4 regions of the Shewanella submarina genome follow, and region 3 is predicted to be linked to each of the others. Evidence: predicted binding sites of a transcription regulator. Region 3 holds the regulator's gene; each other region holds the start of a gene.
What was found. Region 3 encodes sigma-54, which starts transcription at its own class of promoters, with help from an activator protein. Its sites were predicted from a motif close to GTTGGCACGNNNNTNGNNT; they were not measured.

Region 1: a site for sigma-54 is predicted at 1,862-1,880, ahead of glnA (glutamate--ammonia ligase). Genes of this name have one in related genera too.
Region 2: a site for sigma-54 is predicted at 2,065-2,083, ahead of fliE (flagellar hook-basal body complex protein FliE). Genes of this name have one in related genera too.
Region 4: a site for sigma-54 is predicted at 2,065-2,083, ahead of ACFOE0_RS22055 (flagellar hook-length control protein FliK). Genes of this name have one in related genera too.

The regions. Positions count from the first base shown of each region.
Region 1 is NZ_JBHRTD010000015.1:29,068-33,281, forward strand. Features, by position in the region: gene typA (translational GTPase TypA) at 1-1,425, opposite strand, end outside; gene glnA (glutamate--ammonia ligase) at 1,987-3,396, shown strand; gene ACFOE0_RS11940 (hypothetical protein) at 3,469-4,214, opposite strand, start outside.
Region 2 is NZ_JBHRTD010000018.1:1,106,234-1,110,447, reverse strand. Features, by position in the region: gene fliF (flagellar basal-body MS-ring/collar protein FliF) at 1-1,643, opposite strand, end outside; gene fliE (flagellar hook-basal body complex protein FliE) at 1,676-2,011, opposite strand; gene ACFOE0_RS22020 (sigma-54-dependent transcriptional regulator) at 2,135-3,490, opposite strand; gene ACFOE0_RS22015 (sensor histidine kinase) at 3,490-4,214, opposite strand, start outside.
Region 3 is NZ_JBHRTD010000001.1:341,185-345,398, forward strand. Features, by position in the region: gene rapZ (RNase adapter RapZ) at 1-650, opposite strand, end outside; gene ptsN (PTS IIA-like nitrogen regulatory protein PtsN) at 647-1,090, opposite strand; gene hpf (ribosome hibernation promoting factor) at 1,093-1,380, opposite strand; gene ACFOE0_RS01550 (RNA polymerase factor sigma-54) at 1,411-2,886, opposite strand; gene lptB (LPS export ABC transporter ATP-binding protein) at 3,032-3,763, opposite strand; gene lptA (lipopolysaccharide transport periplasmic protein LptA) at 3,760-4,214, opposite strand, start outside.
Region 4 is NZ_JBHRTD010000018.1:1,112,329-1,116,542, reverse strand. Features, by position in the region: gene fliL (flagellar basal body-associated protein FliL) at 1-252, opposite strand, end outside; gene ACFOE0_RS22055 (flagellar hook-length control protein FliK) at 342-1,997, opposite strand; gene fliJ (flagellar export protein FliJ) at 2,159-2,602, opposite strand; gene fliI (flagellar protein export ATPase FliI) at 2,630-3,970, opposite strand; gene fliH (flagellar assembly protein FliH) at 3,939-4,214, opposite strand, start outside.

The DNA of each region.
Region 1 (4,214 bases), on a different contig from region 3:
GAATGGACCGTAGTGGTCGAAGCTGTGATACATCAGACCGGTACCGGAAGTCGCAGTCATGAACTCAGTCTGGAAGCCGATCAAACCACGGCTTGGGATGATGAAGTCGATACGTACACGACCTTTACCATCCAGCTGCATGTCTTTCATGTCAGCTTTACGGGTACCCAGACGCTCAATCACACCACCCTGGTGCTCTTCTTCAACGTCAACAGTCAGAGTTTCGTATGGCTCGCACTTCTCGCCATCGATATCCTTGATGATTACTTCTGGACGGGATACTGCCAGCTCATAACCTTCACGACGCATGTTTTCGATCAGGATAGACAGGTGCAGTTCACCACGACCGGATACACGGAAACGATCAGGGCTTTCTGTTTCTTCAACGCGCAGTGCTACGTTGTGAACCAGTTCCTGCTCCAGACGCTCCAGAATATTACGTGAAGTCACGTACTTACCTTCTTTACCAGCGAACGGAGAAGTGTTCACCTGGAAGGTCATGGTCATGGTTGGCTCATCAACAGTCAGTGGAGGCAGAGCTTCTACAGCGCCAACAGCACAGATGGTGTCAGAGATCTTCAGCTCACCCAGACCAGTAATAGCCACGATGTCACCGGCTTGCGCCATATCAACTTCGTGACGATCCAGACCCATGTAGCCCAGTACCTGGCCAACTTTACCGTTACGGGTCTTGCCGTCAGCACCAACAACAGTCACCTGCTGGTTGGTCTTCACGCTACCACGCTTGATACGGCCAACACCGATAACACCCACGTAAGAGTTGTAGTCCAGCTGAGAGATCTGCATCTGGAAACCGCCATCAGCATCAGCATCTGGTGGAGATACCTGATCTACGATGGTCTGGAACAGTGGAGTCATATCTTCACTTTGCTCATCTGGATCCAGAGAAGCAAAACCGTTCAGTGCAGAAGCGTAAACGATTGGGAAGTCCAGCTGCTCATCGGTAGCACCCAGGTTGTCGAACAGATCGAATACCTGATCGATTACCCAGTCAGGACGTGCGCCTGGACGGTCGATTTTGTTGATAACAACGATAGGCTTCAGACCCTGAGCAAAGGCTTTCTGGGTTACGAAGCGAGTCTGTGGCATTGGACCGTCCTGGGCATCAACCAGCAGCAGTACAGAGTCAACCATAGACAGAACGCGCTCTACTTCACCACCGAAGTCAGCGTGTCCAGGAGTATCTACGATGTTGATACGGTAGTCGTTCCACTTGATGGCGGTGTTTTTGGCCAGAATCGTGATACCACGTTCTTTTTCCAGATCGTTGGAGTCCATCACCCGCTCAGTCGCTTCGCCACGGGTTGCCAGGGTACCTGACTGAGCCAGCAGCTTGTCAACCAGGGTAGTCTTACCATGGTCAACGTGCGCGATAATCGCGATGTTTCTTAATTTTTCCAGCACGGATAAACCTCTATACCATCATTAAATTGGAATTTGCCTGGGACACGCCCTATGCGCATCAGGACAAAAGAGCTTGCGGATGCCGCCACAATTGGGCCACAACCGTAAAAAGTGGGCTATTCTACTCCACCAGCGCATTGTCGCACAGGATTATTTTTTGCACATTTCAATTGTGCGTTTATTAACCGACTTTCATTCTTGTTGCCAGACACAAGGCTCCTGCCCAGAAAGACTGATTTAGAGCGAACAGATAATGCCGACTCAAACCCGCCTGGCTTGCACTGCTACCAGCCTGGCTTGAGGTAACCGCACCAGATTGGTTCAGCCCTGATTGGATGCACCACAAAGATCCACAACATGCACTATACTGGTGCAACATGGAGATTTATTGGTGCATCATAAATCACATAAAACTTTAATATCAATGAGTTATATTTTTGGCACAAGTCTGGCAATATGGTTGGCAAGATTGAGATAAGCCAGCATAGATAAGCTGGTGCCCTACACAGCATACTAATTTGATTTGAAGGTACCCTACCTTTATTCCAGCGGAGGCTTAGCATGTCATACGAAGCAGTTTTACAACAACTGGCTGAAAACGAAGTAAAATTTGTAGACCTACGTTTTACCGATACCAAAGGTAAAGAGCAGCACGTTTCTATTCCTACCCATCAGGTAGACGCTGACTTCTTTGAAGAAGGTAAAATGTTTGACGGCTCCTCCATTCAGGGTTGGAAAGGCATCAACGAATCAGACATGGTACTGATGCCAGACCCAAGCACTTTCCTGCTGGACCCATTTACTGAAGAAACCACTGCGCTGATCCGTTGTGACATCCTTGAGCCAGGTACTATGCAGGGCTACAACCGTGACCCTCGCTCTATCGCCAAGGCTGCAGAAGAGTTTATGCGCAGTACCGGCATTGCAGACACTGTACTGATCGGTCCTGAGCCAGAGTTCTTCCTGTTCGACGACGTACGTTTCGGTACCGATATGAGCGGTACTTTCGTGAAGATTGATGCCCGCGAAGCCGCATGGAACTCAGGCACCTCTTATGAAGATGGCAACACAGGTCACCGTCCTATGGTTAAAGGCGGTTACTTCCCGGTTGCTCCGGTTGATTCTTCTCAGGACCTGCGCTCTGCCATGTGTCTGGTACTGGAAGAGATGGGCCAGGTTGTTGAAGCTCATCACCACGAAGTAGCCACTGCCGGTCAGAACGAAATCGCGACTCGCTTTAACACTCTGACCAAGAAGGCTGATGAAATTCAGATCCTGAAGTATGTGGTGCATAACATGGCACACGCTTACGGTAAGACAGCTACCTTTATGCCTAAGCCAATCGTTGGCGACAACGGCAGCGGTATGCACGTTCACCAGTCTCTGGCCAAAGATGGCGTTAACCTGTTTGCCGGTGACAAGTACGGCGGCCTGTCTGAAACTGCTCTGTACTACATTGGCGGTATCATCAAGCACGCCCGTGCCCTGAACGCTTTCACCAACCCAAGCACCAACTCTTACAAGCGTCTGGTACCGCACTTCGAAGCACCTGTTATGCTGGCTTACTCTGCCCGTAACCGCAGCGCTTCAATCCGTATCCCGGTTGTACCAAGCGCCAAGGCTCGTCGTATCGAGACTCGCTTCCCAGACCCAACTGCCAACCCATACCTGGGCTTTGCGGCTCTGCTGATGGCTGGTCTGGACGGTATTCAGAACAAGATCCATCCGGGCGAAGCTATGGACAAGGATCTGTATGACCTGCCAGCAGAAGAAGCAGCTGAGATCCCAACTGTTGCTGAATCTCTGGAAGTGGCACTGGCTGCACTGGATGCAGACCGTGAGTTCCTGACCAAGGGTGGCGTATTCAGCGATGACTTCATCGATTCTTACATCGCCCTGAAGACTGCTGAAGCCGAGCGTGTGAGCCGTACTACTCACCCACTGGAATTCGAAATGTACTACAGCCTGTAATTCCCGGCTGCAGTGATACACAAAACCCCGCCCTGGCGGGGTTTTTCATTTGTATACTTGAGCCCACCAACCTCAACTGCCACGACGGGCTTTGGAATAAAGTTTATCCGGCGCCACTGAATCCCCATGCAGCTCAACGGATCTGTTCAGATCTGTCACCTGCACCTTAATGGGATCGCCCTTGCGTGAAAAAGTCAACTCCAGAGTACTTTTGGAACCAAAGTTCTCCAGCTGCAATCTGAGGTCATCCCGGTTAAATACCCGAATACCCGCCACATGAGTCAGCACATCGCCATACTCCAGCCCCAGAGATTTAAGCTCTGAGCTTTTAGCTCCGGCAAAGTAAAGCATATTGGGCAAGCCTGCGGCGTGCAGACCGGAAAGATACTCCTGCTCATTCAGGGTCTCTTTGGCTTCCTGCCAAAGTTCTCTTCTGGCTTCGCTCAACTGACGCCCCATGGCCCAACCTTCACTCAACGCCTGCTTTTGCAGAGCGACATCGGCCTGCTGAATCCGTGAGATAAAGGCATCCGGTGCCACTCTGGATACAGGTTCTTCAATTTGTACGTCAGAATGAGTCGGACTTTGCCTGACTTGCATACCAGCCGTATTTGTATCGGCCCTTTGCCTGCCCGGCAGTTGCCTGTAGGTTTCCATATGTCCGGCAATATCTCCGTTGAGCCCGGCTTTGACCATCTTCATCAAGAGCTCATTCTCAAGTTGCTGCATCGCCACTTCACTTCTCAGCCGCTTAAGCTCATCAGTATCCACAGCCATATCTACGGGCTGAGGAACAACCTCATCACTCCCCATCATCC
Region 2 (4,214 bases), on a different contig from region 3:
TCAGGCTCATTGGCTACCAGAGCCCGAATTGCTTTAATCATGTCGTCATCCTTGTGCAGATCCGGAATGGTGATGGAGCCGTCTTCTGCATAGGAGTACTCTGAATCATGGGGCTTGAGCATACCCAGGGTATCGGCAGCATATTGGTCTTCAATTTCTGCCAGCTCATTACCCAGTCCAGGTTCATCGGGCATATTGTCCGCGTCGGGGTAGATAAGGCGCTTGAGCATAGGCCTTACCACAGCCAGGATAAGCACCAGAATAACCAGAGCCCCCAATACCAGTTTAACTGCTCGCCAGAACCAGGGCTGTTCCCACATTTCCGGCGCCGGGCCAGACTCCACCAACTGATCCATAAAGGGTACTGTCACCACTTCGATGGCATCGCCTCTCTGGGTGCTGAAACCAATAGCTCCTTCAATTAAACGGCGAATATTGGCCAGCTCCTCTGCGGTACGGGGAACCCGGGTCACTTCGCCATTTTCAGCGGCAGCACCGGCTTTAAAGTCCACAGCCACAGAAACACTGACGCGACGAACATTGCCCACCTGCTGACGGGTATGACTGATAACCGTATCCAGCTCATAGTTGCGGGTTGCCTCTCTGTGGCTACTGCCACTGGATTCTGAACTGGCTGCCGCGGCATCTGCCGCATTCTGTGGAATATTGGCTTCCATAGGAGGCTGATTGGTCAACGCGCCGGGAATGCCGCCAATGGTTTGACCGTTGGAGTTGTTTTCAACCGTCATCTCACTGCGCAGAGCTGGCAGATCCGGGTTATAACGTTGTGCAGTCTCTTCCACGGCAGTGAAATCAAGATTCACATCGACCTGAGATGTAAAGTTCTCAGGGCCCAGAATAGGGATAAGAATAGATTCAACCTTGGCCCGGTATTCAGCTTCCTTCTGCTGCACCAGCTCAAGCTCACGTCTGGCACGGGCAGAGACACCTGTCTGGCTGCCGGAGTTAAGCAAACGGCCATTGGCGTCTGTCACTGTCACCCGGGTTGGATCCAAACCTTCAACCGCTGACGCCACAATATCCACTACGGCGTCCACTTCACCCTGATCAAGGCCGGCACGACGAGTGGTCAGTACCACAGTTGCGCTTGGCTGGCTGCGATGGCGGGCGAATACATTTTCCTTGGGCAGTGCCAGAATTACTTTGGCACGGTTAATACTGTTGAGCTCTTCAATGGCACGGGCCAGATTCTGCTCCTGGCTGGCTTTCAGACGCGCACGTTCCATACGCTGGCTTACACCAAAGCCTGAATCCTTGCTGAGATAGTCCTGCTCACCGGCCCCAATGGCATCAACACCTTCCCGGGACAGCAGCATTTTGACTTCCTGATACTGCTCTTCCGGTACCTTGATAACATCGACGTCTATTTCGTAGGGGATTCTGGCCTTATCCAGGGCATCCAATACCTCAACCATCTGCTGGGTATCCATCTTGCCCAGCGGACGATACTCTGGCTCCTGCGCCCAGAACATAATAAATACGGCGACAGCCAAACAGATAGCCAGCGCGAGAATCATAGTGATCTGCTTTAACACATCCACTCCGCCCATACTGGCAACCACGCCGGGTTTGTTTTCCTGTGCAGTGGCGGCATCTGCCGAATCTCCACTGCCCACAACCATTTCAGTACTCACAGCTCACTCCTGTCCTGGCATTACACCGGCATGCTCATAATTTCTTTATAGGCCTCAACAAACTTGTTGCGAACCTGCACTGTTGCTTCGAAAGCGACGCTGGCCTTCTCTCTGGCAATCACAGTGTCTGACAGGGTGACCCTGGAGTCCCCCATCTCTAAACGGGTAGCCAGCTGAGCAGAGTTTGACTGCAGCTCAGTGACTGTCCCCAAAGCCTGAGACAGCAAAGCACTGAAATCGGCACCACTGGTGTTGTTAACCTGCTGGGTAACCTGAGTTTCAAGCCCCTGTGAAGGCGCAACTTCTCCTCTGAGGCGTTGCATTTCCATCATTAGTGGGTTGTCTGTAATCTGCATGCTGGACTCCTGGCGTCGAATTGTTGACGAGTCAATATCCCTTACATGAGTTAATGCAATTAGTTTGCCAAACTGAAAAAGCAGGCCAATTGGCCTGCTTTCTCTTTGAAAAATATGAAGGAGTTAGGCAGGCAGCTCAATGCCCAGTTCGCGCATTTTCGCCATCTTGTATCTCAGGGTTCTGGCACTGATCCCCAGCTTCTCGGCCACCTGTTTACGGCTGCCGTTACACTGACTCAGCGTCTCCAGAATAATGACATGCTCCTGCGCCTGCAGTTCCCGTCCAAGACTGTCTGCTGAAACGTCCTGGCTCATAGGTTGCTCAACAGGCGTACTCATGGCCATGGGCACATCCTGCAGATCCAGAATAATATCGTCGGCAACCACCCTGCCGCCCTGTGCCAGGATCAAGGCTCTTTGCATCACGTTATCCAGTTCCCGCACGTTCCCCGGCCAGCGATGGGCAAGCAACTTATGTCTGGCGTCATCATCCAGTATTGGGGGATGAGTCATTCCCTGTTGCTGACTGTGACGTCCCAGCAGATGCTCAGCCAAAGGCAGAATATCCTTTGGACGCTCGCACAGTGCAGGCCAGGCCAGCGGAAACACATTGATTCGGTAATAAAGGTCTTCGCGGAATCCGCCTTCTACAGCCATCTGCTTGAGGTCCCGGTTGGATGTAGCCAGTACTCTGACATTCAGCTTGATAGTCTTGCGACCACCCAGTCTTTCCACTTCTCTTTCTTGCAGCACCCGTAGCAGCTTGGCCTGCAGCCCCAAATCCATCTCGGAGATCTCGTCCAGCAGCAAAGTGCCGCCCTGGGCTTGCTCAAACTTACCGGGACAGGCCTGATAGGCACCGGTAAAGGCCCCTTTCTCATAACCGAACAAAGTGGCTTCCAGCATATTCTCAGGGATGGCTGCGCAGTTGATAGCAACAAAAGGTTCATCCTGTCGGTTGCTGTGTCTGTGGATATACTGGGCCATCACCTCTTTACCACTGCCGCTTGGGCCAGTAATCATCACTGAAGCGTCGGAAGTCGCAACACGCTGAGCCAGAGCCAGCAACGCATGACTGCGTTCATCGGCGACCACAGGGTCATTGCCCGGCGCTTTTGTCGGCAGATAACGACTGACCTGATTCAGCAGTACCTCCGGCGCAAATGGCTTGGCCAGGTAATCCACGGCTCCCAGTTTAATAGCATTGACCGCGTTATTGACCGTGGCATACGCCGTCATCAGCAACACAGGGATCTTGGGATAATTCTGCTGCAGAAAATTCAGCAGCCCCATGCCATCGACCCCCGGCATCTGAACATCAGTAATCACCATATCCACAGTATTGGATTTGAGCGCAATAATGGCCTCTTCACCGTCACAGCAGGTAATACACTCATACTGTCCCAGCATCAGCGTATCCTGCAGTGCTTCGCGCAATGAGTGGTCGTCTTCAACCAACAGTATTTTTGCCTGTACCATCAGATTGCCTCCGGTTGTTTTTCAGCTGCCTGGCTGTGCTGACACAAAGGCAGGGTCACAGTGGCTATGCAACCTTTGCCGGGCTGGCAACTCAGCTGCAGTTGGCCACCATGATTACGGATAACCGATTGCACGACGGCCAGACCAAGTCCGGTTCCCTGCGCCTTGGTGGTAAAGAAAGGTTCCAGTACCTGTTGCTGTAACTTGGTATCCAGTCCCTTGCCGTTGTCTATCACCTGCAATACAAGACTGCCACCTTGCTCCCGGGTGACCAGAGCAACCTGTGACGCCCCCGCTTCCAGACTATTCATCACCAAATTGCCAATGGCACTGGCAAGGGCATTGCTGTTGCCAAGGACCATACCCTCACTGTGTTCATCACGGCTAATGACCGCCGACTGACGTTTGGCGATCGGCTCACAGTTGGCCATCACAGCATCCAATACTGTCTGTAACTGCAGGCTTTCCGCCATACCATCCTGACGGCCTTTGGCCATCAGCAGCATGTCGTTAACCTGACGCTCAAGATCATTGAGCCTGTCCACCAGCTTTTGCTGGAAACGGTTTCTGGAGTCCGGCTGCAGCGTGGCACTGCCAAGATTGGAGGCATACAGAAGTGCAGCAGATAAAGGAGTGCGGATTTGATGCGCCAGCGTGGCAACCATTTTGCCCAGCGCTGACAACCGCTGAAGGTGAGACAGGTTTTTTTGCAACAGGCGGGTTT
Region 3 (4,214 bases):
AATTTGTTCACCAGAGTCTGACGGTTCAGGAAGTCCTGCACCGGCTGATCCAAACCGGTCAAAGGTCGCAGGTCCGGCTCCCAGTGCGGGTTTGGCAGGAAGCGAACATCAAACATAAAATCCGCTTCGGTAGGCATACCATGCTTGAAACCGAAAGACTCGAAGGTGATAACCAACTCTTTCTCAACATGCCCCATCAGAATCTGTCTGACCTTATCACTCAGGTCATAAACATTCAGGGAGGAGGTATCGATAAAGTGGTCCATCATCTTGGACAGGGGCATCAGCAACTGACCTTCCAGCTTAATCGCTTCCTGCAGCGAGGAGTGATTGCGGGAAAGTGGGTGTAAACGCCGGGTTTCACTGTAGCGCTTCAGCAGGATTTCATCGGTTGAGTGCAGATAAAAACTGGTAATTTCAGTGTCTTTCAGCGAGGCAAGCTGCTGCTCCAGTATCTTGTCCTGATCTTTCAGGTTACGCACATCAACGCTGATAGCGACTTGATCTGTAGTGCTTTGCAGCTGCTCAAGCAGTGTCGCAATCATGGACAGTGGCAGATTGTCGACACAGTAGTAGCCGAGATCTTCCAGTGCCCTGAGGGCGACAGATTTTCCTGAGCCACTGCGGCCCGATACGATAACCAGTTTCATGCTGTGATAACCCGAAAGAGTTCTGCGTCGTCCTGTGCTTTACGCAGCTGTTTGACGATCTGTTTGTCACTGAGTTTTTCCGCCATAGCAGACAAAGTCGCCAAATGCTCCTGACACTGCTCCGACGGTACCAATAGCGCAAACAGCAGGTCTACTGGCTGATTATCTATGGCATCGAAGGGAACAGGCTCTGTGCATTTAACCAGAACTGCTATGGGGTGCTCTATACTGGAAAGTCTGCCATGGGGGATGGCAATACCGTTTCCGATTCCTGTGCTGCCTACTTTCTCTCTGGCCAGCAAGCTTTCAAAAACTTCCTGTGAGGAAAGGGTAGGGTACTGAGCGGCAATCAGGTTACTTACCAGCTCGAGTACCTTTTTTTTACTGCCCGGAGTGGCACAGGATGCGCACTCCGGCTGCAGGATGGTACGAAGTTCCATCGTTAGTGTTTTGTCAGCTTCTCTTTGTGTTTAATCACCTGACGATCAAGTTTATCGATCAGGGCGTCGATGGCGGCATACATATCGCTATGCTCAGAAGTTGCGAAGACTTCGCCGCCATTTAAATTCAGTTTTGCTTCTGCAATTTGTTGCAGTTTTTCAACGTTCAGCACAACGTGCACATTATTGATCTGTTCAAAATGGCGTTCAAGCTTGGTGAATTTGTTCTCAACATATTCACGCAATGAATCGGTGATCTCGATATGGTGTCCAGTCAGGTTGATTTGCATAGATAGCTACCTCCTTTGTTCCGGGTAGGGTTATAAACTCTTACGCTGGTTGGAAGGCGGAATCAGCATCGCCTCTCGATACTTGGCGATAGTCCGTCTGGCAACGTTTATTCCCTGTTCTGCCAGAAGCTGGGCCATTTTGCTGTCGCTCAACGGCTTCTTCTGGTTTTCTGCCGCCACCAGTTTCTTGATAAAGGCGCGGATGGCAGTGGACGAGCATTCTCCTCCATCTTCAGTACCGACATGACTGGAGAAGAAGTACTTCAATTCGAAAATCCCTCTGGGGGTGTGCATGTATTTTTGGGTGGTTACCCTGGAAATTGTCGATTCATGCATTTCGACAGCTTCGGCGATATCGTTGAGCACCATAGGCTTCATGGCCTCTTCACCGAATTCAAAAAAGCCCTGTTGGAACTGTACAATACAATTGGCCACTTTCAACAGTGTATCGTTGCGGCTCTCCAGGCTTTTAATAAACCATTTGGCTTCCTGCAGATGACCGCGAATAAACTGGCTGTCCGACTGGTTGCGGGTGCTGCGGGCCATGGCGGCATAATGCTGGTTTACATTCAGTTTGGGCATGCAGTCGGGGTTGAGTTCTACCACCCAGCGGCCACTTTTTTTAGCGACCGAGACATCGGGAATCACGTACTCATCATTCTCGCGGCTAACCAGCAATCCAGGTCTTGGATTCAATGTCTGGATAAGGTTGATCGCCTCTCTCAGGTCATCTTCTTTCAGTCGGGTTTTGCGCATCAGGGTACGAAAATCCCGGTTGGCGATGAGCTCCAGGTGCTCTTTAATCAGCAGTCGGGCATTGTCGATATGGGGGGTGTCCGGTGCGAAGTGATGCAACTGTATCAGCAGGCACTCGCTTAGGTCCCGCGCAGCCACACCAACAGGGTCGAAGTGCTGAATACGTTTGAGTACAGCTTCAACTTCGTCCAGCTCAATTTCGTCATCACCCAGAGCTTCCAGCACCTCTTCAGTGCTTTGTGTCAGATAACCGCGTTCATCGATGGCTTCGATAATGGCGGTGGCGATGGCGTAATCATTTTCGGAGAAAGGGGTAAGGTTCTTTTGCCATTCCAGGTGCTCGTACAGGCCTTCGCTGGTTTCTCCCTGAAAAGGCATATCGTCATCGCGCATGGCGGGGCCAGAGGAGACCGGTGCTGCGGTAAAGACCTCATCCCAGGTGGTGTCCATGGGCAGATCTTCCGGCATGGATTCCTGGGTGACGGCATCGGAGGTTTCAACGCTGGAGCTGTCCTGCGCTGTGGCTGAGTAATCTTCCTGGTCGAATTCGGCGGTGTTGTCTGTAGGGTTATCCTCTGACTCGGAGTCGTACTGCTCCTCGTCCATCTCCAGTAACGGATTGGATTCCAGTGCCTGCTGGATCTCCTGTTGGAGTTCCAGTGATGACAACTGCAACAGACGAATCGCCTGCTGCAGCTGAGGCGTCATAGTTAACTGCTGACCCAGTTTAAGCTGGAGTGACGCTTTCATGTTTACCGCAAATCCCTGTTTAGAATATTTTTAGTGGAAATTCTCGAGAGCCGGATTGTCCATTGGCCTGGGAAAGGTGCGTTTCCTTTGTACCTGATATTCAGGCCGCACCTTTCGGGGGCATTCACAGAGGCATACGCCTTAACTATAGCCTGAATTGTTCGCCCAAGTACACTGCACGCACCTGCTGGTTATCCAGGATCTCTGCCGGGGTACCTTCGGCGATCAAATTGCCGTGGCTGACGATGTAGGCATGCTCACACACGTCCAGGGTTTCCCGTACGTTATGGTCAGTGATCAGGACGCCCAGACCACGGCTTTTAAGCTGTTCAATAATCTTTTTGATGTCTATTACCGAGATAGGGTCAACACCGGCAAAAGGTTCATCCAGCAGAATGAACTTGGGGTTGGCGGCCAGGGCTCTGGCGATCTCTACCCGGCGTCTTTCACCACCAGACAGTGCCATCCCCATGGAATCACGGATATGAGTGATGTTGAACTCTTCCAGCAGGTGCTCTAACTGTTCTTCCCGCTGCTCATTGCTGAGGGCTTTACGGGTTTGCAGTACGGCCATAATGTTATCGCGAACAGACAGCTTACGGAAAATACTGGCTTCCTGAGGCAGATAACCGATACCTTTGCGGGCTCGCATGTGCATGGGATCAAGCGTCAGGTCATCATCATTGATATAGATAGCGCCCTTATCACTTTTCACCAGGCCGACAACCATATAGAAGGTTGTGGTCTTGCCCGCGCCATTGGGGCCCAGCAGGCCAACAACCTGACCGGTTTTGACCTCCAGGCTGACATCTTTTACCACCTGACGGTTTTTGTAACTTTTTGCCAGGTGTTCGGCTTTCAGCGTCAGTTCGCTCATGACTCTGGTTGCTCTTTATCTTGCTGTTGTTCGTCAGACTTCTGCCGCTCTTGCTTCACATCGTTCTGGAAGTTTTCAGGCTTAATAACAGTATGAACTCTGTCATCCGGGTTCTGGTTGCCTTCAGCTTTCATCTGTTGCAGCTGAATGTCATACACAATCCGGGGAGCGGTCACTTTACTGCCGTCCTGTTCAATTTCGGCTGCGCCTACAAGGGTCAGTACCCGCTTACTGATGTTGTAGCGGATCTCATTGGCACTGGCCGTCGCAGGGCGGTCATTGTCCAGTGTCTGGGTGTAAGTGGCAGGCTTGCCAGTGGCGATAAGAATCGTTTCGCCATCGCCCTGGCTGGCACTGAGTTCATCCGCGAGAATCTTGATGCTGCCCTGGGTAACTACTACCGGGCCGTTATAAACAACGCGCTTGTTCTTGATATCGGCTTCCTGGCTGC
Region 4 (4,214 bases), on a different contig from region 3:
AGGTCCGGCAAGGTTAAACAGGAAGGGTCTGGGCATTCCCACATACTTGGCTTCCCCGGTATTGGTTTCTTCAACTTGCGCAACAGCTTCTCCGCCGGATGCAGCTTCTTCTGCGGCAGGTTCTTCACCTCCCATCATCAGAAATGCCGCCGCACCACCGCCAAGCAAAACCACCACAATACCGATAATCAGAAACAGCTTACCTTTGCCTTTGGGCTTTTCTGTTTCTTCCAATTCCAATTCGTCAGCCATATTTGCATCCTTGTGTTTTATCTACCCGCTAAGTCCCGGAATAATTTCATTTATATTCCGACTCCTGACTTCCAGTATAGGTTACTCACTCAGGCGTAATAATCTATACCTGAGGTTCCTGTGCGGGTCGGATTTATTGTACTTGTCTGAGCGTCTGCTGCATTTTCATCCGAATCCGGGTTATTACCGCCTGAAGCGCTATTGGCTTCGCCGTCTCCCTGACCACCGGATGAACTGTCCTGGGATGAAACCTGACTGTCTGCCAACTCCATTCCCTGTGACTGCAGCATTTCTCTCAGTCTGGGGATGGCCTGTTCCAGCATGTCCCGGGTTTGCTGCTGCATCGCCTGGAACTGCACCTGAGTTTGGTCACCGTTGACCTGGATCCTGACCATCATCTGCCCCAGCTCAGGCGGGTCCAGTCGAATCTCTGCCTGCCCGATCCCTTTACTCACCATATTGACCAGTTGCTGCTGCATCAAAGGCGCAAACTTTTGAACCATATTCTGCTGTTGCACCTGAGCTTCCTGTCCCTGGCGCACAGAAAGCTGGAATTGAGGAACTTCGCTGCGGTGAGTTTGGGTCATCGCGCCCTGGTTCTGCGTCAGTTGATTGACTCTTTCGGCAGCATCTTCTGCATCTCCCGCAGTCAGAGTCAATTCAGCCCTTTGCAGTTGGACAGCGGCATCGGACAAGCTAATCTTTTCACCTTTGCCAACCAGCTCAGGTGTAAGCAATTTGATATCAGGATTGTGCTTTGGCAGCTCTTCACGGTTTGCTGATAGCGCAGTCTGAGACGAGGCTGTCACAGAAGTGGAGGCGCTTAATGCATTTTGAGTTTTGCTCGGCTCAGCAGTCTGTGCAGCTGTACTGGGAATCTGAGCGTCACGACCACTGGTTGGCAGCTCTCCACCCTTACCCACACTGTTTTCAGCCTTGATAGGCTGCACATTCTTTTCAATTAGAGCAGTGAGTTGCTGCTGTATCTTTGGCGGCAACATATCCAGCTTTGAAATAAGAGCCTGCAACTCAGCCTTGTCCATTTTGGCCAGACTGGTGACAGGAATATCGGTCAGCCTGGAAAGGGCTTGCAGATCAAGTTCTCCCTCTTTGATCAGGGTGGACATTGCGTCCACTTTACCTTTTATCTCCGGGTCAGAAGACAATAACGCCCCAATCAGGCTTTTCAGCTCTGGCTGCTGAGCAAGCAGCTTTTCAATCTCAGCAGGGTCAACCTCATCACTGCCCAGCAGAGTCATCAGCTGCTCCAACCCTTCGACTTTGCCGGGATTGCTTTGTAGGTGGACAATTATTTCCCCCTCTGGCGGCAACTCAACGCCCCCCTCGGGCTTAGTCTGCCAATTCTGGGCCAGACCGATTTGCGCGAACAGCAGATCCACTGCAGCAGGTATAGCGTCACTTTCAGTATCCTCCTGGCCAGAAAGCCCGGACTCAACCTCTTCTTCAGCCACCAGCTTCAACTCTTCTTCAGACGCCTCAGCGCGGACCTCCTCATCAGACACGCCTTGCTGCGCCAGCATAGACTCGTCCACATTGCTGACTTCTTCAGTGTCATCAAGGGTTACAGAGCCTTTCTGCGCCCTGGCTGCCTCATGGGTTTCGGCGTCCTGGTATTGCTTCTGGATCTCGGAAAACATCTCTGAAAAGCCTTCTCCCTGACTCTCTTTGTTCGAGCCGGAAGGGGCTTTATTGCCACCCAGAAGAATAGAACTGACCTGCTGCATATTAACCTCCGCTATTCTGTCGGTCTTGTGTCATTCCGCCGACAGTCACAATAGACTGGAATATGTAAAGCAAATACCTTGCCAAAAACCTTAGGTTAGGGTGGTTAAATCGATAAGAAGTTGGGGCGGGAAAGAATCAACGACAGGTTTCGCAAAGGGCACTATCTCAGATTACGTCGATGAAACTGTTGCATGGCGAACTCATCGGTTTGCTTCTGCTCCAGTCTCACCATCCTTTGCTCGGCTGCTTTGGCTTTCTTGTCCAGTAACTGCTCTACAGCCTTACGCTTTTGCTGTTTCTGCAGCCAGTTTTGCTGCCTGTGCTGTTGCATCTCCTGGCCTTCGGCGACCGAGTTAACCTGCTGCTCAATTGCATCATCAATCTGCTTGATGAACTTATGAAACTGCTGGTAAAAAGTCACACTGATATGGCCACCGGCTTTATCTTTCAGCTGTTGCATATACTCAAGACGATAGCTGTTAAGCGCCTGCAACTGGGCCTGACGCTTTTGCAGCTCGCCCCGGGCAGCCCGCAACTGCAGTGCCGCCTGCTCTTCAGCCTCTTTGGCCAGGGACAAAACGGTGAACAAAGGATCTTTAGCCATTCAACTTCTCCCAGACTACATCCGACGCTAGACCTGACACTGCGCGGCCATCTGAGTCATCATCAATTGACTGCTTTCCAGCGACACGGTTTCCTTCATGGTCTGACGCAAAAACGCATTCATCGCCGGTTGTAACCTGATGGCGTTATCCACTCTGGGATCACTGCCCTGACTGTAAGCACCAATAGAAATAAGGTCGCGGTTTTGTTGATAGAGGGAATAGGTTTGTTTCACCTTACGCATGGCATCAAGGTGCTCAGGTGATATCACCATAGGCGCGACCCGGCTGATAGAAGCCTCAATATCAATCGCGGGATAATGTCCTGCATCTGCCAGGGTTCGGGACAGCACGATATGACCATCCAGAATCGCCCTTGCGGCATCGGCAATAGGATCCTGCAGGTCATCCCCTTCGGTCAGTACCGTATAGAAAGCAGTAATTGAGCCCTCTCCCGGGGCGCCATTGCCGGCACGCTCAACCAGGCGTGGCAAACGAGCAAATACTGATGGCGGATAACCTTTGGTTGCCGGGGGCTCACCCACAGCCAGAGCCACTTCCCGCTGGGCCTGAGCATATCGGGTGAGACTGTCCATCAACAGCAGTACGCTGTACCCCAGCTCTCTGAAATACTCAGCGACACGGGTTGCCGTTTCGCAGGCGCGTAAACGCATTAATGGTGAGTTATCAGCTGGAGCAGCAACGACCACGGATCTTGCCCGCCCGTGCTCACCCAGGATCTCATCAATAAACTCTTTCACCTCACGGCCACGTTCCCCCACCAGACCAACCACCACGATATCGGCAGCCGTGCCCCGGGTCATCATGCCCATCAGCACACTTTTACCTACACCCGAGCCAGCAAACAGCCCCATGCGCTGGCCCTTACCTACGGTCAACATGGCATTGATTGCCCGCACCCCAACATCCAAAGGTTGAGTGATCGCCTCGCGGGTCAGAGGGTTGATAGGTTGACTGTGTGCCGGTGCCGTTTCACTGGTTTTAAGCGGTCCCAGCCCGTCAAGAGGCTGACCACTGCCATCCAATACTCTTCCAAGCAGTGCCAACCCCACCGGCAGACGGCTTTTCTCTCCCAGTGGTGTGACTCTGGCTCCGGGCAGTACCCCCAGAAGTTCATCCACCGGCATCAGATAAAGCAGTTCATCATCAAAACCCACGACTTCGGCGACCATCTCGCCACCCATGGTCTCAATGGCGCACAGACTGCCCACAGGCGCGCGGCAACCACAAGCCTCCAGGGTTAACCCCACCACACGTACCAACTGACCGCTAGCTACAGGACGATAAGGGGGAATGCTGTGCTGCTGTTTACGGATATTAGTCAGCAGTTGGCTCTTGCTGCTGTCCATCATCTGCCTCCTGCTTATCAGCCTGCTCTGCAATGTTTGATTCACCTTCACCGCTGGCAATCGGCTGATGCTCACTGCTCAATGGGGATGTGTCATCGGGTTGAGGCTCCTGCGCTGGCTCTTCAATGGAAGAGCTTTCAGCAACACCCTCAGCGTCAACAGCATTGCTATCGATGGTCTGTTCCTTGTTGATGGATTGTTGACTGAGTTGATTAGATGCCTCGAGTTCATGCCTGCGACTGTC